DNA from 2 places in the Mixta sp. BE291 genome. Region 2 is predicted to be linked to the other one. Evidence: predicted binding sites of a transcription regulator. Region 2 holds the regulator's gene; the other holds the start of a gene.

Region 1 (10,423 bases), on a different contig from region 2:
AAGCTGCTGCTGCGCCTGGTTAATATTGCGCTGCGGCTGCTGTGCCGCCAGACGCTGCGTCAGGCGATCCTGCTGTCGCGTGGCGTTACGCAGCCGTAGCTGCATCGCTTCATCCAGTCGTCGCTGCAGCCGGAATAGGGTGGTTTGCTGGCGCGCCAGCCGCAGCTGCGGATGCTGCTGTTGCAAACGATGCTGCAAGCGGGTAAACGTGCGCTGCTGCTGGGCGAGATAGTAATCCATCGCCATTTCCAGCCGCGTCTGCTGCGACTGAAGCTGACGCAGCAGTTCTACCTGATTGCGGCTGATGATTTCCGCCGCGGCCGAAGGCGTTGGCGCACGCAGGTCAGCAACAAAATCAGCAATGGTGACGTCGGTTTCATGGCCCACGGCGCTGACAATTGGAATTCGGCTGGCAAAGATAGCGCGCGCCACGCGCTCATCGTTGAAACACCACAAATCCTCCAGCGAGCCGCCGCCGCGCCCGACAATCAGCACGTCGCACTCATTGCGCCGGTTAGCCAACTCAATGGCACGCACAATGGCGGCGGGCGCCTCGTTACCCTGCACCACCGTGGGGTAGATGATTACCGGCAGCGAGGGATCGCGGCGATGCAGTACACGCAACACGTCATGCAGCGCCGCACCGGTGGCGGAGGTGATAACGCCTACCTGGCGCGCCGGATCGGGCAGCGGCTGCTTATGCTGTTGCTCGAACAGGCCCTCCGCCGCCAGCCGCTGTTTCAGCTGTTCAAATTGCTGTTGCAGCAGCCCTTCGCCAGCGGGATGCATGCTCTCGACTATTAGCTGATAATCGCCGCGCGGCTCATAAAGCGTGACCGTGGCGCGCACCAGCACCTGTTGCCCGTGCTGCGGACGAAAGGTGACGCGCCGGTTGCTGTTACGAAACATCGCGCTGCGCACCTGGGCGGTATCGTCTTTGAGCGTAAAGTACCAGTGACCGGAAGCCGGCTGCGTAAAGTTGGAGATCTCTGCGCTGAGCCAGATATGACCCATTTCGCCTTCCAGCAGCTGACGCACCGTGGTGTTAAGGCGGCTAACGGTAAAAATATTGGCGGAAGGAGGTAGCGACATGTGATAGGGATCAAATAATAAATCAGCGAGTTAATCAGTCGATACTACATGGCTGATAACGAGGATCAAGACATTTACTGAAAAAAAGCTGGAGGCAACCGATTACGCCCTGTATAATGCCGCGGCAATATTTTATCTGTTCTCATTCACCCCAGGTTGAGATATTGCCATGCTACGAATCGCTAAAGAAGCACTCACTTTTGACGACGTTTTGCTCGTTCCTGCTCACTCTACTGTCCTGCCTAACACGGCTGACCTCAGTACCCAACTGACCAAAAAAATTCGTCTGAACATTCCAATGCTCTCTGCTGCTATGGATACCGTGACCGAAGCGGGTCTGGCTATCGCACTGGCGCAGGAAGGCGGGCTGGGCTTTATCCACAAAAATATGTCCATTGAGCGCCAGGCGGAAGAAGTGCGCAAGGTGAAGAAACATGAAAGCGGCGTGGTGACCGATCCACAAACCGTTCTGCCGACCACTACGCTGCGCGAAGTAAAAGAACTCACCGAGCGTAACGGTTTTGCCGGTTATCCGGTGGTGAGTGATGATAACCGCCTGGTGGGCATTATCACCGGTCGCGACGTGCGTTTCGTTACCGATCTGAACCTGCCGGTCACGGCGGTAATGACGCCGAAAGAGCGCCTGGTGACGGTGAAAGAGGGTGAGGCGCGTGAAGTCGTGCTGCAGAAAATGCACGAGAAGCGCGTAGAAAAAGCGCTGGTAGTGGATGACAGCTTCTGCCTGCTGGGCATGATCACCGTAAAAGATTTCCAGAAGGCAGAGCGTAAACCGCTGGCCTGTAAAGATGAGCATGGCCGCCTGCGCGTTGGCGCGGCGGTAGGCGCGGGTGCCGGTAACGAAGCGCGCGTGGATGCGCTGGTTGCCGCAGGCGTTGACGTGCTGCTGATTGACTCTTCTCATGGCCATTCCGAAGGCGTGCTGCAGCGCATTCGCGAAACCCGCGCTAAATATCCCGATCTGCAAATCATTGGCGGCAACGTGGCCACCGGCGCAGGCGCACGTGCGCTGGCCGAGGCGGGCGTAAGCGCGGTGAAAGTGGGTATTGGTCCTGGCTCTATCTGTACCACGCGTATCGTGACCGGCGTTGGCGTGCCGCAGATCACCGCAGTTTCTGACGCGGTAGAAGCGCTGGAAGGCACCGGCGTGCCGGTGATTGCCGATGGCGGCATTCGTTTCTCCGGCGATATCGCTAAAGCGATTGCTGCGGGCGCCGCCTGCGTGATGGTGGGCTCGATGCTGGCCGGAACGGAAGAATCACCGGGCGAAATCGAACTCTATCAGGGTCGTGCGTTTAAATCCTATCGCGGTATGGGTTCGCTGGGCGCGATGTCCAAAGGCTCTTCCGATCGTTATTTCCAGAGCGATAACGCGGCAGATAAACTGGTGCCGGAAGGGATCGAAGGCCGCGTGGCTTATAAAGGCCGCCTGAAAGAGATCGTTCATCAGCAGATGGGCGGCCTGCGCTCTTGTATGGGGCTGACCGGTTGCGCCACCATCGACGAGCTGCGCACCAAAGCAGAATTTGTTCGCATCAGCGGCGCTGGCATTTCGGAAAGCCACGTTCATGACGTGACCATCACGAAAGAGTCGCCGAACTACCGCATGGGATCTTAATCCCGAACCTTTCTCGCCCGGCCTTAGCCGGGCGCTTTTGTTAAGTCTATCGCCCTGGAATTGCCTTAATGACGACGGAAAATATTCATAAGCACCGTATTTTAATCCTCGATTTTGGTTCGCAGTATACCCAGCTGGTTGCGCGTCGCGTGCGTGAGCTGGGCGTTTACTGTGAGCTTTGGGCGTGGGATGTTACCGAAGAACAGATCCGCGGATTTAAGCCGAGCGGCATCATTCTTTCCGGCGGCCCGGAAAGCACCACCGAACTGGATAGCCCGCGCGCGCCGGAGTATGTCTTTAACGCTGGCGTCCCGGTTCTGGGCGTTTGCTATGGCATGCAGACCATGGCGATGCAGCTGGGCGGGTCGGTTGAAGGCTCCCACGAACGCGAGTTCGGCTATGCGCAGGTAGAAGTCAGAACCGACAGCGCGCTGGTGCGCGGTATTGAAGATTCTGTCAGCGCTGCTGGCCTGCCGCTGCTGGATGTCTGGATGAGCCACGGTGATAAAGTCACTGCGATTCCGTCTGACTTTGTTACCGTCGCCAGCACCGAGACCTGTCCGTTTGCCATTATGGCCAACGAAGAAAAACGCTTTTATGGCGTACAGTTCCACCCGGAAGTGACCCATACCCGTCAGGGTCTGCGTATGCTGGAGCGTTTTGTGCGCGACATCTGCCAGTGCGAAGCGCTGTGGACGCCAGCAAAAATCATTGAGGATATCGTTGATCGTCTGCGCGATCAGGTGGGCGACGATAAGGTGATCCTTGGCCTTTCCGGCGGCGTCGATTCCTCCGTGACGGCGATGCTGCTGCATCGCGCCATCGGCGATCGTCTGACTTGCGTATTCGTTGATAACGGTCTGCTGCGTCTCAACGAAGCCGAGCAGGTAATGGATATGTTCGGCGATCATTTCGGCCTGAATATTATCCACGTACCGGCGGAGGCGCGCTTCCTGGATGCGCTGGCGGGCATTGATGAGCCGGAAGCCAAACGTAAAACCATCGGCCGTGTGTTTGTTGAAGTGTTTGATGAGCAGGCGACCCATCTCACCGAGGTGAAATGGCTGGCGCAGGGCACCATCTATCCGGACGTGATCGAATCCGCCGCCTCCGCAACCGGCAAGGCGCACGTGATTAAATCGCACCACAACGTGGGCGGTTTGCCGAAAGAGATGAAGCTGGGCCTGGTAGAGCCGCTGAAAGAGCTGTTCAAGGATGAAGTGCGTAAGATTGGCCTGGAGCTGGGCCTGCCTTACGATATGCTTTACCGCCATCCGTTCCCAGGGCCGGGCCTTGGCGTGCGCGTATTGGGCGAAGTGAAGAAAGAGTATTGCGATCTGCTGCGTCGCGCTGACGCTATCTTTATTGAAGAGCTGCGTAAAGCCGATCTCTATAACAAGGTGAGCCAGGCCTTTACCGTCTTCCTGCCGGTACGCTCGGTGGGCGTGATGGGCGACGGGCGTAAATATGACTGGGTGGTTTCACTGCGTGCGGTAGAAACCATCGACTTTATGACCGCGCACTGGGCGCATCTGCCATATGAGTTCCTCGGCCGCGTCTCTAACCGTATCATCAATGAAGTGAACGGCATTTCCCGCGTGGTTTACGATATTTCCGGTAAGCCGCCCGCCACGATTGAGTGGGAATGATTTAACGTCTGGCAACAGCCTGCACGTATAAGCAGTAAAAAATCTCTAAGCCCGCGTAACTGCGGGCTTTTTTGTGCCTGATATTTTCTGATGCCTTCTTCAGCCAGACTGACACCAAAGGCGTAGTCTACGCAGAGATTGTGTTTTACACTGCGCGCTGCAAAAATTGAGTAGATAAACGGTTAATCAGGCGGTAATGGCGATGAAAGGAACGATCACAACGTGGTTTGAAGATAAAGGTTTTGGGTTTATCAAAGATGAGAACGGTGACAACCGTTATTTTCATGTGATTAAGGTCGCCAATCCTGAGCTGATCAAGAAAGATGCGGCGGTGACTTTTGAACCCACAACCAATAACAAGGGCCTGTCAGCCTATGCGGTAAAAGTCATCCCCGAGAGTAAATACATCTATATTGCGGGCGAGCGCCTTAAGCTGACGGCGATCAAATCTTATCTGGTGTATAGCGAGGAAGTGCCTGCCGATACCCGCATCGATAAAGAAAACACGGTGCTGTCGGTTGGGGGGCTGATGAACAATATCAGGCCGAAAACCAATGTGAAGCCTGGTGACATGCGCTCGCTGAAGAAGCTGGCGATTACCACCTTTCAGGGAACGACATTAATCTTCACCGAAGATGAAATCGACATCGAAGAGACGGTAAAACTGCTTAAGCTAAAATAAGTTGGTGTGACGTTGTGCCGACAAACGGTGCAAGCAGCAACTGACATAGACCTTAACCCCTGGGGATCACCTATGAACAACGACATACCGCTGAAATATTATGACATCGTGGATGAGTACGCGACGGAAACCGCAAAGCCGCTGGGCGAGTCAGAGCCGGACGCGCTGGCGCGCTACTTCCAGCTGCTGCTGACCCGCCTGATGAACAACGAAGAGATCAGTGAGAGCGCGCAGCAGGAGATGGCCGCTGAAGCCGGGATTGATGCCGGGCGCATCGATGAAATAGCGGAGTTCCTGAATCAATGGGGCAATGAGTAGCGCCTGATTTTATGTCAGCGCGTAAGCAGCCTGTAGAGCAGAGCCGGGAAGACTGGCATAACGGCTAAAAATGTCGTTATGCCTTTTACCAAAAATTCAGCCTTTAACCTTCAGCCTTCCGGCTGCTCCAGCGCCATCGGCTTCAGCTGCTTTTTAATCCGCCAAAAGTAGAATACCGTCAGCATCGCCAGCCATACCAGACCGGCGATCAGCGCCAGCCGGGTTTCCGCCACCGCGCCCAGCACGCCAATCACCAACAGCATAAACAGCAGCGTTATCACCGGTGCGACCGGCCAGAACGGAACGGGAAAGCGTATCTCCTGACGCTGCTGCGCAGATAAACTGCGGCGCATCGCGAAATGGGATAACAGGATCATCAGCCAGACCCAGATGGTGGCAAAAGCCGCCAGCGACGCGATCAACACAAACACCTGCTCAGGGATCAAATAGTTAAGTACTACCGCCGCCAGCAACGCCACCATCAGCACCACCACCGTCATCCAGGGCACGCCGTTACTGGCGATACGCAGGAAACTTTTTGGCGCCATGCCTTCCTTCGCCATGCCGTACATCATGCGTCCGGCCCCGAAAATATCGCTGTTAATCGCTGAAATCGTTGCGCTAATCACAATGATATTCAGCACGCTGGCGGCGGCGGGCAGCCCCAGCCCATCAAAAATCAATACGAACGGGCTCCCCTGTTGACCGATGCCGTTCCACGGGAAGATCGCCATCAGGATCAGCAGGGTACAGACGTAAAACAGAATAATACGCAGCGGAATAGTATTAATCGCCTGAGGAATCACCTTCTGCGGATCGCGCGCTTCCGCAGCGGTAATGCCGATAATTTCGATGCCGCCAAAGGCAAACATCACGATGCCAAGCGAGGCGATCACGCCGCCCAGACCATCGGGCGCGAAGCCGCCGTGCGACCAGAGGTTTGCCACGCCGGTAGCCGGGAAGCTGTCGCCAAAACCAAACAGAATAATACCGGCCCCGGCGACAATCATGGCGAAAATCGCTGTAACTTTAATCAGCGACAGCCAAAACTCCATCTCGCCAAATACCCGCACGTGACAGAGGTTCAGCGCGCCAATAAAGCAGATGATGCTTAATACCCAGATCCAGCGCGGCACGTCGGGATACCAAAGCCCCATATAAACGCCGAACGCGGTGACATCCGCCAGGCAGACAATGATCATCTCAAAGGTATAGGTCCAGCCGGTAATAAAACCCGCCAGCGGGCCTAAATAGTGGCGGGCATAGCTGCTGAAGGAGCCGGAGATCGGATGGCGCACCGCCATTTCACCCAGCGCGCGCATAACGATGAATACCGCCGCGCCGCCCGCCAGATAAGCCAATAACACGGCGGGCCCGGCCATTTGAATGGCGGCGGCGGAACCATAAAACAGCCCGGTGCCAATCGCCGAACCCAGCGCGATAAAGCGGATGTGGCGCGCGCTAAGGCCGCGCAGCAGATGTGACGTAGGTTGTTGCATATCAAAGCCCTGAAAAGAGTGGAATATGCGCATAGCTGCCGGGAACATTTTCCCGGCAGAGCAGGGGGACAACGATTACAGATAGCTGGGCAGGATGGCAGGCAGCAGTGCCGTCAGATGACGCGCGCTTAATAGCTCAGCGGCGCGCTCGATATCCGGCGCAAAGAAACGATCCTGCGTATAGTGGGTGACCTGTTCGCGCAGCAGATGGCGGGCCTTCTCCAGCGTCGGGCTGGTTTTTAACCCCTCACGCAAGTCGATGCCCTGACAGGCCGCAAGCCACTCTACGGCAACCACACCGCGCGTGTTAGCGGCCATCTCCCACAGACGCCGACCGGCAGCGGGTGCCATCGAAACGTGATCTTCCTGATTGGCGGAGGTCGGCAAGCTATCGACGCTGTGCGGGTGCGCCAGCGCTTTGTTCTCACTGGCCAGCGCGGCAGCGGTAACCTGCGCGATCATAAAGCCGGAGTTAACGCCGCCGTTTTTTACCAGGAAGGGCGGGAGCTGCGACATATGTTTATCCATCATCAGCGCGACGCGTCGTTCGGAAAGCGCGCCAATCTCCGCAATCGCCAGCGCGATATTGTCTGCCGCCATTGCCACCGGCTCGGCGTGGAAGTTGCCGCCCGATATCACTTCGTTTTCCTCAGCAAACACCAGCGGGTTATCAGAAACCGCGTTTGCCTCAATCAATAACACTTCTGCGGCCTGGCGCAGCTGGGTCAGGCAGGCGCCCATCACCTGGGGCTGGCAACGCAGCGAATAAGGATCCTGAACTTTGCTGCAATGTTGATGTGACTGAGCGATCTCGCTGCTATCGGTTAACAGCGCACGGAACAGCGTGGCGGTATCGATTTGCCCACGCTGGCCGCGTGCCTCATGGATACGCGCATCGAACGGACGGCGCGAGCCCAGCACTGCTTCGGTGGTGAGCGCGCCGCAGACCACCGCCGAGGCGAACAGATCTTCTGCTTCAAACAGGCCGCGCAGCGCAAAGGCGGTAGACGTCTGGGTGCCGTTAAGCAGCGCCAGCCCCTCTTTAGCCGCCAGCGTAAGCGGCTCCAGCCCGGCTTTTTTCAGCGCTTCCGCCGAAGGCAGCCACTCGCCCTGGTAACGCGCCTGGCCTTCACCCAGTAACGTTAACGACATATGCGCCAGCGGCGCAAGATCGCCCGATGCCCCTACCGATCCTTTCGCGGGAATCAAGGGATAAACCTGTGCATTCACCAGCGCGATCAGTGCCTGAATCACGCTGATGCGAATGCCGGAAAAGCCGCGTGCCAGGCTGTTGATTTTCAATACCATCATCAGGCGAACCAGGCTATCGTCCAGCGGCGCGCCAATGCCCGCCGCATGAGAAAGCACCAGCGAACGCTGAAGATTTTCCAGATCCTCCGCCGGGATACGCGTCTGCGCCAACAGACCAAAACCGGTATTAATACCGTAGGCGGTACGGCCTTCTGCAAGAATCGTATTAACGCTGCGTACGCTGTTGTCGATCGCCGGTATCGCGCGCTCATCCAACGTAATAAAAACCGGATGGCTGTAGATCTCACGCAGTTGGGCAAGCGTCAGCGTGCCGGGGTTAAGGGTGAGGTTCATATCAACGTTTCTCCTGAGTCGCCGCGATCATCGGCAGGTTAAGCTGTTGTTCTACCGCGCAATCAATAGCGATGTCGTAACCGGCATCGGCATGGCGCATTACGCCGGTGGCCGGATCGTTATGCAGCACGCGGGCGATACGGGCGGCCGCCTCGTCGCTGCCGTCGCACACAATCACCATGCCAGCATGCTGAGAAAAGCCCATGCCCACGCCGCCGCCATGATGCAGGGAAACCCAGGTCGCGCCGCTGGCGGTATTCAGCAGCGCATTCAACAGCGGCCAGTCAGACACCGCATCAGAACCATCACGCATGGCTTCGGTTTCGCGGTTAGGGCTGGCGACCGAACCTGAATCAAGATGGTCGCGGCCAATAACGATGGGCGCGGAAACCTCGCCGCTGCGCACCATTTCGTTAAATGCCAGACCCAGCTTCTGCCGCCATTCCAGGCCTACCCAGCAAATGCGCGCAGGCAAACCCTGAAAGCTGATGCGCTCGCGTGCCATATCCAGCCAGTGGTGCAGATGCTTATCATCGTTAATCAGTTCTTTGACTTTGGCGTCGGTTTTATAAATGTCCTGCGGATCGCCGGAAAGGGCGGCCCAGCGGAACGGGCCGATACCACGGCAGAACAGCGGGCGGATATAGGCAGGCACAAAACCAGGGAAATCGAAGGCGTTGGCTACGCCCATCTCTTTAGCCATTTGACGAATATTGTTGCCGTAATCGAAAACCGGAATGCCCAGCGCTTTAAATGCCAGCATCGCACGCACGTGGTCGGCCATAGAGCGTTTAGCCGCCTCGATAACCGCCTGCGGCTCGCTTTGCGCCCGTTGCTGATATTCTTCCCAGCGCCAGCCCTGCGGCAGATAACCGTGCAGCGGATCGTGCGCGCTGGTTTGATCGGTGACCATATCGGGACGCACGCCGCGCTTGACCAGCTCCGGCAGGATCTCCGCTGCGTTAGCGCACAGCGCCACCGACACCGCCCGACCTTCCGCGGTATATTTCTGTATGCGATTGAGCGCATCATCCAGCGAATCGGCCTGCTCATCGACATAGCGCGTACGCAGACGGAAATCGATACGGCTTTGCTGGCATTCAATATTCAGCGAGCAGGCCCCCGCCAGCGTCGCCGCCATCGGCTGCGCGCCGCCCATTCCGCCCAGTCCGGCAGTCAGGATCCAGCGCCCCTGCAGATTGCCGTGGTAATGCTGACGGCCCGCTTCGACAAAGGTCTCGTAGGTGCCCTGCACGATGCCCTGGCTGCCGATATAGATCCAGCTTCCCGCCGTCATCTGGCCATACATCGCCAGCCCTTTGGCATCCAGCTCATTGAAATGCTCCCAGCTGGCCCAGTGCGGCACCAGGTTTGAGTTGGCGATCAGCACGCGCGGCGCGTTTTCATGGGTTTTAAACACCCCAACCGGCTTGCCGGACTGAATCAGCAGCGTCTCATCGTTTTCCAGCTTTTTAAGCGTGGCGACGATGGCGTCAAAGCACTCCCAGTTACGCGCCGCTCGGCCAATACCGCCGTATACCACCAGCTCGTACGGATTCTCCGCCACGTCCGGATCGAGGTTATTCATCAACATACGCAGCGGCGCTTCGGTGAGCCAGCTTTTGGCATTCAGCGTGGTGCCACGCGGGGCGCGGATCTCCTGCTCGCGGTATTTGCTTTGCGACATCGCGGTTAACTCCTGATGGTTGCATTCAATAAATTAGCTGTTCGACGGGGCGAAACAGATAAGGATTGCAAACACATATACTTGTATAGACAAATACGCGCAAGTTGATATTTAACAAATAATACACATTTTAAACCATTATAAATCAATAAGATAAATAAACGGACGGAAGGCGGCAGACAAGGTTTTTTAATTTTTTCTTTTAATTATCAAAGGGTAATCGAGGAAATGAATTTTAGAGGAATTTGCGTTAGC
Region 2 (10,423 bases):
CACAGCATCATAATCGCTGCGGAAGTTAACCCCAGAATAAAACCGCACCAGAATCCCGCCGGGCCCATCGGCGAGACGATCCAGTCGGTTAGCGCCAACAGATAGCCGCTGGGCAAGCCCACCACCCAGTACGCCACCAGGGTAATAAAGAAGATCGAGCGCGTATCTTTATAGCCACGCAGAATACCGCTGCCGATAACCTGAATAGAGTCAGAGAACTGGTAAATCGCGGCCAGCATCATCAGCTGCGACGCCAGCGCCACCACCTGCGGATTATCGTTATACAGTAGGGCGATCTGCTCTCTGAACGTCACGGTAAACAGCGCCGTTGCGGCGGCCATCATGATGCCAACGCCCTGACCGGTCCAGGCGGCGACTTTTGCCGCCTCTACCGAACCCTGCCCAAGGCGGAAGCCGACGCGAATGGTGGTCGCGACGCCCAGCGAAAGCGGCAGCACAAACATCAATGAACTGAAGTTCAGCGCAATCTGGTGACCAGCCACATTCACGATCCCCAGCGGCGAAACCAGCAGAGCAACCACGGCAAACAGCGTTACTTCAAAGAACAGCGCCAGCGCAACCGGCAGCCCAAGGAACGTTAAACGCTTCAGAACCGGCCAGTCCGGCGGGCTAAAATGGCCGGGCAGGGCGATATCGCGCATGGAACGCGCCCGACTCACCCACAGCCGCATAGCGATAAACATTACCCAGTAAACCGATGCCGTCGCCACGCCGCAGCCAACGCCGCCCAGCGCAGGCATACCCAAGTGACCATAAATAAAGACATAGTTAACCGGAATATTCACCAGTAACCCGATAAAACCCATGACCATACCGGGCTTGGTTTTCGACAATCCTTCGCACTGATTACGCGCAACCTGGAAAAACAGATAGCCCGGCGCCCCCCACAGCAGCGCACGCAGATAGCCCACTGCTTTATCAGCCAGCGCCGGGTCGATATCCTGCATCGCGTGGATCATATAACCCGCGTTCCACAGTACAATCATAATCAGCACGGAAACCAATGCCGCCAACCAGTAAGCCTGACGCACCTGACCGGCGATACGCTCACGGCGACCGGAGCCGTTAAGCTGCGCCACTACCGGCGTTAAGGCCAGCAGCAGGCCGTGACCGAACAATATGGCGGGCAGCCAGATCGAGGTGCCGACCGCAACGGCAGCCATATCCGTTGCGCTAACCGAACCCGCCATAATGGTATCGACAAATCCCATGGCGGTTTGCGCCACCTGCGCCAGAATAACCGGAATAGCAAGCGCTAATAATTGACGCGCTTCTGTCAGATACTTCTGCACGTTTACACCTTTTATGTTTTAAGGAATGAATAACACCCAGAGAGACAGGATAATAAAGATAGATAATGATGCACAACGCTGGTGCAGAATCATAACGACATCAGACCGGGAAGAAAACCGCATTTTATGGTACCCAGGCGGCGTTTTTCACGCTTTTGCCCGCCTGCTCTGCACCAGAGAGTATGTTAATATCAGCAAAAACTCACAGAGGCCGAATCATGTTTACCGGAATTGTGCAGGGCACCGCAGAGGTGGTTGCCATTGAAGAAAAAACCAACTTTCGTACTCACATTATTAAAATGCCGTCGGCGTTATTACCGGGCCTGGAGCTGGGCGCCTCGGTAGCGCATAACGGCTGCTGCCTGACCGTTACCGAAATTAATGGCGATCGCGTCAGCTTTGATTTAGTGAAAGAGACACTGCGCATTACCAATCTTGGCGATCTGCAGCCGGGCGACACGGTAAATATTGAACGAGCAGCGAAGTTCAGTGACGAAATTGGCGGTCATTTAATGTCCGGCCATATTATGACCACAGCTGAAATCAGCAAGGTCATTAACGCAGAAAATAACCGTGAAATTTGGTTCAAACCGCAGGACAGCACGCTGCTGAAATATATCCTGCACAAAGGCTTTATTGGTATTGATGGCATCAGCCTGACCGTGGGCGATGTCACCAAAACCAAATTTTGCGTGCATCTTATCCCTGAAACGTTGATGCGCACTACGCTGGGCGCGAAAAAGCTGGGGCAGCGGGTGAATATTGAAATCGATCCGCATACGCAGGCGATTGTGGATACGGTAGAGCGCGTGCTGGCGCAGCGAGAAGCGACGCTGGCGGCAACGGTTAATCAGATTGCAGAGTAAATAATAAAAAAACAGGCAACCCGGTTGCCTGTTTTTTTATACGCGACAGCGGTTAATGCGGTACGCGCAGGCCGCCCTCAACGCCGCGGCTGAATACCACCTGCCACAGCTGAATATCACGCGCACGAAACGCCCCGGCGCAGGCGTTTAAATAATAGGTGAACATGCGTTTAAAGCGCTCACCATATTTTTCCGCCAGCTGCGGCCAGGCCTGCAGGAAGCGCTCATACCATGCCATTAGCGTCTTGTCGTAGTCGGCGCCGAAATTATGCCAGTCTTCCATAATAAAATGCGCTTCGCTGGCTTCAGCAATATGGCGTACCGACGGCAAACAGCCGTTGGGGAAGATATATTTATCGATCCACGGATCGACATGCATGTCGGTTTTTATCGCGCCAATGGTATGCAGCAGAAACAGGCCATCCGGCTTAAGGTTACGGTCGACCACGTTGAAATAGGTGGCGTAATTTTTCGGGCCGACGTGTTCAAACATGCCAACGGAAACGATGCGGTCATACTGATTATCTAAATCACGGTAATCCTGCAGCAGGATATTGACGTCCAGACCTTCGCAACGCTGCTGCGCCATTTTCTGTTGTTCGGCGGAGATGGTCACGCCATCGACCGTGACGCCATAATGACGCGCGGCAAACTCAGCGAGTCCGCCCCAGCCGCAGCCGATATCCAGCAGCTTCAGGCCAGGTTTTAGCTTAAGCTTTTCGCAAATCAAGGTTAATTTAGCCTGTTGCGCCTCTTCCAGCGTCTGAGCGCTTTTCCAGTAGCCGCAGGAGTATTGCATAAAGGGATCCAGCATCAGTGAAAAGAGATCGTTCCCTAAATCGTAATGCTCCTTGCCCACCATCCACGCGCGTTTTTTTGACTGTAAATTGGTAAGCCGCGCTGCCGCGATACGTAATGTATCTTTGAAATGATGAGGAAGTTGTTGATCAAGTTGATGTTTTAATACGCGTTGAAAAAATATATCTGGCCGCTCGCAATCCCACCAGCCATCCATATAGCTTTCACCCAGGCCAAGCGATCCTTCTTGCAAAACACGTTTAAAAAATTCAGGATTTTTGACCTGAATATCCCAGGGGCGCTTACCATTGATCTCAATATCAGCCGTTTCCAACATTTCATGGACGATACGATACCAATGGTTTTCCTCCAGGTTCACTTCTTCTATGCACGATGTACTCATAGCTTCTCCATCACCTGTGTGATACGAACCTGAGAAACAGAATAGTCAATTTCTCAGGATTGTGAGAAATCTCACGGAAGACCGTGTGCCAGATATCTGACGTTGCGCAGAGGATTGAAAGGCATTGAAAGCCCGGGGCCACAATTATTGTCGCGGAAAGCGGGCGATGGGCCGGGGAAAAGTACGCTAACTGTTATAAGTGACTGCCTTGCAAGGAGTATAGGCTCCCGCAAGGCAAGATACAACGGTTAATAATTAGGGTGCTAATTATGTGTGCGTTCGTGTGCCACGTACTGCAACGCATAGCCCAACGCGACCAGCAGAATGGTTGAGAACATCACCGAGCTGGTGGTCAGTAACGGATGGCGTAACCAGGAAGAGACCGCCAGGCTGGCAAAAAAGCACAGGCCCAGCTGCAGGCAGTTTTGCAGCGCAGCGGCTTTGCCGGTGTCATCCGGGAAGGGCAGCAGCGCATTGGCTACCACGATGGGATAAATAGCGCCATTCGCTAGCGCCATGCCGCAAAATGGAATTAACAATCCCCACAGCGTAACCCGATCGCTAAGCGAGACGATAAACAGCGCAGCTACGCTCACAGCATAAAAAACCAGCAGGAAGGGCAGCAGCGTGCGACCGCTGCGACGCTGCAGCGCCGAGCGACAGCCAAAGCCGCCTACCAGAAACGCCACGGTCTGCGGAAGATAGCTCAAACCAATATCGGCCGGGCTTAATCCCAAATCGTGCAGGATAAAGGGCGAACCGGTCAGCCAGGCGAAAAAGCTGGCGGAGCAGGCGGCATAAATCAGCACGTTGCCGCTGTAGATACGCGACGCCAGCAGACGGAAAAAACCGCTGCGCTGGCCGGTTGGCTCAGAGGCGGGCGCGCTTTTTTTCAGCTTCGCCGTCGCAAACAGCAGCGGAAGCGTTACCAGAAACAGCGTCAGAAAAATCGATCGCCATGAAAAGTGGCTCAGCAGCCAGGCGCCCAGCAGCGGCGCCAGCGCGGGCGACAGCGCGACCAGCGGCATAATGGTGGCGAAAACCCGATTCGCCTGCGCCCCGCGATAGCGATCCACTACCAGCGCCTGCCAGCTCACCGCCGCCGAGCAGACGCCCACCGCCTGCACAAAGCGCAGGATTAACATCTGCCAGGTGGTCTCCGCCCACAGCATCCCCGCACAGCCCAGCGCAAACAGCGCCAGACCCAGCAGCAAGATCGGTCGACGACCAAAACGGTCAGAGAGCGGTCCCCACAGCAGCTGCGCGCAGGCGAAACCGCCAAGGAACACGGTGAGGCTGGCGCTAATCACGCCGGCAGAGGTGTGAAAACTTTCCTGCATGGCGGTAAACGCGGGCAGGTACATATCGGTGGCGAGAAAACCCAGCGTACTGAGCAGCGCCAGATAGAGCATAAATCCTTTTGAAGCAGACATCACTTTCTCATTATTAGCAGGTGAACAGACCGCGCGAGGTTAAAGGATGTTTTTCTGATTGTGAAACGCTAAAATTTGCCGGTTGATATCAAAAATTTTGCAGGCAAAACATGTGGTCTGAATATGCACTGGAAGTGGTCGATGCCGTGGCGCGCAATGGCAGCTTCTCTGCCGCCGCCGAGGAGCTACATCGCGTACCCTCGGCCATCAGCTATACCGTACGTCAGCTGGAGTCCTGGCTGGCGGTGCCGCTTTTTGAGCGACGCCATCGCGACGTGGTACTCACTGAGGCAGGCGAGCTGTTTATTCGCGAAGGCCGTGCTGTTATCAAAAAAATGCTAGCCACGCGGCGGCAGTGCCAGCAGGTGGCGAATGGCTGGCGCGGGCAGTTAAGCATCGCCGTGGATCGCATTGTTAAGCCGCAGCGTACCCGTCAGCTGGTGCTTGATTTCTATCGGCACTTCCCGGATATGGAACTGCTGATCACGCCGGAAGTGTTTAACGGCGTTTGGGATGCGCTGGCGGACGAGCGGGTTGATGTGGCGATTGGCGCGACGCAGGCGATTCCGGTTGGCGGGCGCTTTGCCTTTCGCGATATGGGCGCGCTTAACTGGCGCTGCGTAGTAAGCGTTGATCATCCTTTAGCCAGCGTCAGCAGGCAGCTGGAGGATGATGATATTCGTCCCTGGCCCTCGCTGGTGCTGGAAGATACCTCGCGCGCATTGCCACGACGTACCACCTGGACGCTGGATAATCAGCGCCGTCTGGTGGTGCCCGACTGGGAAAGCGCGTTTGACTGCCTGCGTGCCGGGCTGTGTGTGGGCATGGTTCCCGGACATTTCGCCGCACCGCTGCTGAAAACCCGGCAGCTCACCGAGCTGGCGCTGCCGCAACCTTTTCCCGACAGCTTCTGTTGCGTCAGCTGGTCGGAGCAAAGCAGTTCGCCCGCGCTGCGCTGGCTGCTGGATTATCTTGGCGATACGGAAACGATCAATCGGGAATGGCTGCGGGAAGCGTAGCGGCTCAGGAACAGCGGTTCCTGAGCCTGAACCTTAGCGGCGGTAGTCGCGGAAGGGACCATCGGCGACAGAGCGGCGCTCAATCAGCGTAGGATGGACTTCAATGGTTTGCGATTCTTCACGTTTGCTGGTGATCCTGTCCAGCAGCATATCAAAAGCGGTTTCGCCCAGCTGCTCTTTCGGCTGATGCACTGTGGTCAGCGCAGGGGTAAAATAGCGGGCGTTGCGCACGTTATCGTAACCGATCACTGAAATATCCTGCGGCACGCGCAGTCCCAGCTCATCGGCGGCGCAAATCGCGCCCATCGCCATAATATCGCCGCCGCAGAAAACGGCGGTAGGGCGCTGCTTCTGCGCCAGGATTTGCTGCATAGCGCGATAGCCAGACTCTGGCTCAAAGTCGCCCTGAACGATCCACTCTTCGCGTACCGCAATGCTGGCCTCATTCAGCGCTTTGACAAAACCGGCGAAGCGCCCGCTGCCGGTGTTGCGTTCCATCTGACCGGGGATCACGCCGATATCACGATGTCCGCGCTCGATCAGATAGCGGCCAGCGAGATAGCCGCCCTGGAAAGCATTATCCAGCACGGTATCGGTAAAGTCGCCGCGCGATTCGCCCCAGTCCATGACTACCATAGGAATATTGCGGTTCTCCTCCAGCATCTTCAGCAGCGCTTCAGGATATTCGGAGCACATCACCAACAGGCCATCCACGCGCTTTTGCGCCATCATGGAAAGATAAGCCTGCTGTTTCTGTAAATCGTTATGGGCGTTGCCCAGAATCAGGGTATAGCCACGGGCGAAACAGCGCGTTTCCACCGCTTCGATAATCTCAGCGAAATAGGGCGCCTCGCTGGACGTCGCCAACAGGCCGATCGATTTAGTGTGGTTGACTTTCAGGCTGCGTGCGACCGCACTGGGCGAATAGTGTAGTTCTTTGATGGCTGCCCACACGGCCTCACGGGTTTCTTCCGCGACAAAACGGGTTTTATTGATGACGTGCGATACCGTGGTGGTAGAAACGCCGGCACGCTTTGCGACATCTTTGATTGTTGCCATTAAAAAGATACTCCTGCGCCTATCGTAATAGTTTGATAAGGCTAATGTTAATCGTTTGCGTCCCGATAGCGTTATTCAGCACGCGTATGGGTTATCATCAGGCGGGCTGAGGTACGTCTTAGCGGCGGGACGTCTTAAAATAAGGGTCGTCGACAACGGTGGTTTTGGTCGTTGCGCAACGCAAGGCGGGGATTCTACCAAGCTGGCGCAAAGAAAACGAGATTTTTACCAGGGAGTATGGGAAAATCTATACCGTTATTTTTTGTGTGGTTAAAGGAGAGGCCAAATGAGCACGGATTTAAAACTATCAATAGGCACCACGGTGGCGGCATTACTGGTGATCATGGCGTTTAGCTTCACCGCCGTTATCAATTAATCGCCAGCCAGAAATAAAAAAAGCCTGTCATATGACAGGCTTTTTTGTTGCGCAACCGCGTTAGCGAATGGTGCGCGGCGTCATCACGCGGCGAGCGCCAACGTAGTGCCGCTGCCAGTAATCATCGCTCAGCTGGCTAATCTGGATATCTTTACCGGTGCGCGGCGACTGGATAAAGCGTCCGTTACCGAGATAGACGCCGACGTGATCGGCTGCGCCACGATTATTAATGCGGAAGAACACCAGATCGCCTTTTTCCAGCGCTTCACGGTTAATCGATGCCGCATCACGCAGGTGGTACATTTCATTAGCGGTGCGGGGAATTTTAAACTTCACCACATCTTTATAGGCGTACCAGACCAAACCGCTACAGTCGAAACCGGTATGAGGCGAGGTGCCTCCCCACTGATAGGGCTTACCTAACTGGCTCATCAGTTTGTTCATCGCCGTTTCACGCGCCTTTTGATAGCGCTCACGATGCGCCTTGCTCATCTCCAGCGGGCCGCGCTTAGCGACTACAGCGGTTTTTTTCTCGCCGCGCTGGCGACCATAGCGCTGTTTGCTTTTTTTACTGATGCTTTTTTTTACGCTGGTGGTTTTAACCGCGCTACGACTCTTTTTCGTGCTGGCTGTGGCAACCGTGGCAGGTTTACTTTTCTTCTTTAGCTTGTTTTTTTCGACGCTGGCCGGACGGGCTTTTTTACTGGTGGTTTTTACCACCCGGCGCTTGCGACGGTCGTCGTCGCGGGCGGCTTTTTTATCAATTTTATGCTGAGTGGCTTTGACTGGCGCCTGCGGGGATGCCTCGGCAACGTTAAAAAAGAGTTGAGCAACGGTCAGCATAAAAAGCGTAATCAATAAACGCATGGTGTGGTTACACTCAAAGCGCAGTGATAGCGCAAGGTTAATCTTATTTCTGCCATAGCGACAGACTCCTGAAGGGCCAATTCTAATCGAACTTTTTGCGAAAAGATAAAGCCTTTTTTAGTGAAATAAACTTTAAATGCATATAGATGTAAAAATAAGCGTAAACAGGCGGTTATCTCAGCAAAGTTATTGCCAGGTATTAACCACCGCGCAATGCATCGCGCTGATACGGGTTATTTTGCTGTGACAAGCCGCTACAATAACCCGCGTCATTTAACCTTACAGAAAATGTCGTTTTCAGCAACCCGCTACAGTCGCTACAATCAATAGACACGAAGCATGCTATTTAAGGAAGGCAATTATGAGTACTGTTGAAAAAATTCAGCGCCAGATCGCAGAAAACCCGATTCTGCTTTACATGAAAGGCTCGCCGAAGTTACCCAGCTGTGGCTTTTCGGCGCAAACGGTTCAGGCTCTCTCTGCCTGTGGCGAGCGCTTCGCCTATGTGGATATCCTGCAAAGCCCTGACATTCGTGCTGAGCTGCCGAAATATGCTAACTGGCCCACCTTCCCGCAGCTGTGGGTAGATGGCGAACTGGTTGGCGGCTGCGATATCGTGATCGAGATGTTCCAGCGCGGCGAACTGCAGACGCTGATTAAAGAAACAGCAGAAAAATATAAAGAAGCGGAATAAATTTTCCGCTTACAACAGCAAAGGGCGCTTCAGGCGCCCTTTTTTACGGCGGACGGACTATTCACCGTCGCTGATTTCAGCAGGCTGTTCCTCATCGACCGGCAGCGGCGGCCAGCCGCCCAGACGTTTCCAGCGGTTTACCAGCTCGCAAAACAGCTCCGCCGTGCGCTCAGTGTCATACAGCGCCGAGTGCGCCTGGCTGGCGTCAAAAGCGATGCCTGCGGCCTTACAGGCTTTCGCCAGCACCGTCTGACCCACTACCAGCCCGCTCAGGGCCGCGGTATCAAAGGTGGCGAACGGATGAAACGGATTGCGCTTTAGCGCCGTTCGCTCAGCGGCGGCCATCATAAAACTGTGATCGAAATTGGCATTATGCGCAACGACAATGGCGCGATTGCAGCCCTGATCCTTTATGCCTTTGCGCACCTGTTTAAAGATAGCGTGCAGCGCATCATATTCATTGACCGCGCCGCGCAGCGGATTCTCAGGATCGATACCATTGAACGCCAGCGCCTCCGGATGCAGAATCGCGCCCGCAAAAGGCTCGACGTGAAAATGCAGCGTCTGGTCGCGTTGCAGCCAGCCATTTTCATCCATTTTCAACGTAACGGCGGCAATTTCCAGCAGTGCATCGGTTTTGGCGTTAAATCCGGCGGTTTCGATATCAATTACCACTGGATAAAAGCCGCGGAAGCGGTCAGATAATGCGTTCAGTTGTTTCGATTCAGACATCAGGATCTCATTGGCGAAAAAATGCAGCGCGCATTATGGCAAATTTCGCCAGGGGTTGCAGCAGCAGGAAAAAGAAGGGCGCCCGCAGGCGCCCAAAAAACTTAGTGGCCGAGGCCATGACCAGCGTGTTCGTTCTCAATCAGTTCGATTTTGTAACCGTCCGGGTCTTCAACAAAGGCGATAACGGTGTTGCCGCCTTTAACCGGGCCCGCTTCACGGGTCACTTTACCGCCCGCCTGACGAATTCGTTCGCAGGTTGCTGCGACATCATCCACGCCCAGCGCGATATGGCCATAGGCGTTGCCGAGATCATAGTGATCCACACCCCAGTTATAGGTCAGCTCAATCACTGCGCCTTCGCTTTCGTCGGTATAGCCAACAAACGCCAGGTTATATTTATATTCCTGATTTTCACTTTCGCGCAGCAGACGCATGCCCAGCACGCGAGTATAGAAATCCAGGGAACGTTGCATATCGCCAACGCGCAGCATGGTGTGAAGTAAGCGCATAATAGTCTCCAAAAAGGGGGTCATCATCCGATGACGGTCAAAAAAGCTTAGTATAGCTGCCTGTTACCAGACGGGAAAACCCACGATAGCCTTCAGTAGACCGGTCGTCTTGAAGCGGGTTTTTTAATTTAGCGCTCCGGCAACAGCTGCAAAATTGCCTGGAGCGCGTGGATTAACGCACTGCCCCCGTGTCATGTTTTGCTCGGCAAACAGAGCCATTTACCCCTGGCAAGCGGCTGTACACGGGCAGCCTGTGGGCCGTTTTATTCATGGCGCTCAGGGTAATAGACCAGTTGGTCTAATGCAACCTTAATGCGCCTGGCATCTTTTCAGCAGGTCAAGCTGTGGCTGATA

What was found. Region 2 encodes PurR, which represses purine synthesis genes. Its sites were predicted from a motif close to CANGCAAACGTTTGCNTG; they were not measured.
Region 1: guaB (IMP dehydrogenase) is a predicted target of PurR. The motif match lies at 1,184-1,201, and genes of this name have one in related genera.

The regions. Positions count from the first base shown of each region.
Region 1 covers NZ_JAVDXN010000007.1:96,621-107,043, forward strand. Annotated here, with positions in the region: gene xseA (exodeoxyribonuclease VII large subunit) at 1-1,092, opposite strand, end outside; gene guaB (IMP dehydrogenase) at 1,262-2,728, shown strand; gene guaA (glutamine-hydrolyzing GMP synthase) at 2,797-4,377, shown strand; gene J2X14_RS16525 (cold-shock protein) at 4,574-5,059, shown strand; gene J2X14_RS16530 (YmjA family protein) at 5,132-5,377, shown strand; gene J2X14_RS16535 (amino acid permease) at 5,488-6,876, opposite strand; gene hutH (histidine ammonia-lyase) at 6,952-8,481, opposite strand; gene hutU (urocanate hydratase) at 8,483-10,168, opposite strand.
Region 2 covers NZ_JAVDXN010000001.1:732,959-743,381, forward strand. Annotated here, with positions in the region: gene mdtK (MdtK family multidrug efflux MATE transporter) at 1-1,313, opposite strand, end outside; gene J2X14_RS03545 (riboflavin synthase subunit alpha) at 1,532-2,179, shown strand; gene cfa (cyclopropane fatty acyl phospholipid synthase) at 2,232-3,380, opposite strand; gene punC (purine nucleoside transporter PunC) at 3,644-4,813, opposite strand; gene punR (DNA-binding transcriptional activator PunR) at 4,924-5,832, shown strand; gene purR (HTH-type transcriptional repressor PurR) at 5,866-6,891, opposite strand; gene cydH (cytochrome bd-I oxidase subunit CydH) at 7,178-7,267, shown strand; gene J2X14_RS03575 (C40 family peptidase) at 7,328-8,134, opposite strand; gene J2X14_RS03580 (Grx4 family monothiol glutaredoxin) at 8,493-8,828, shown strand; gene rnt (ribonuclease T) at 8,886-9,560, opposite strand; gene gloA (lactoylglutathione lyase) at 9,662-10,069, opposite strand; gene eptA (phosphoethanolamine transferase EptA) at 10,379-10,423, opposite strand, start outside.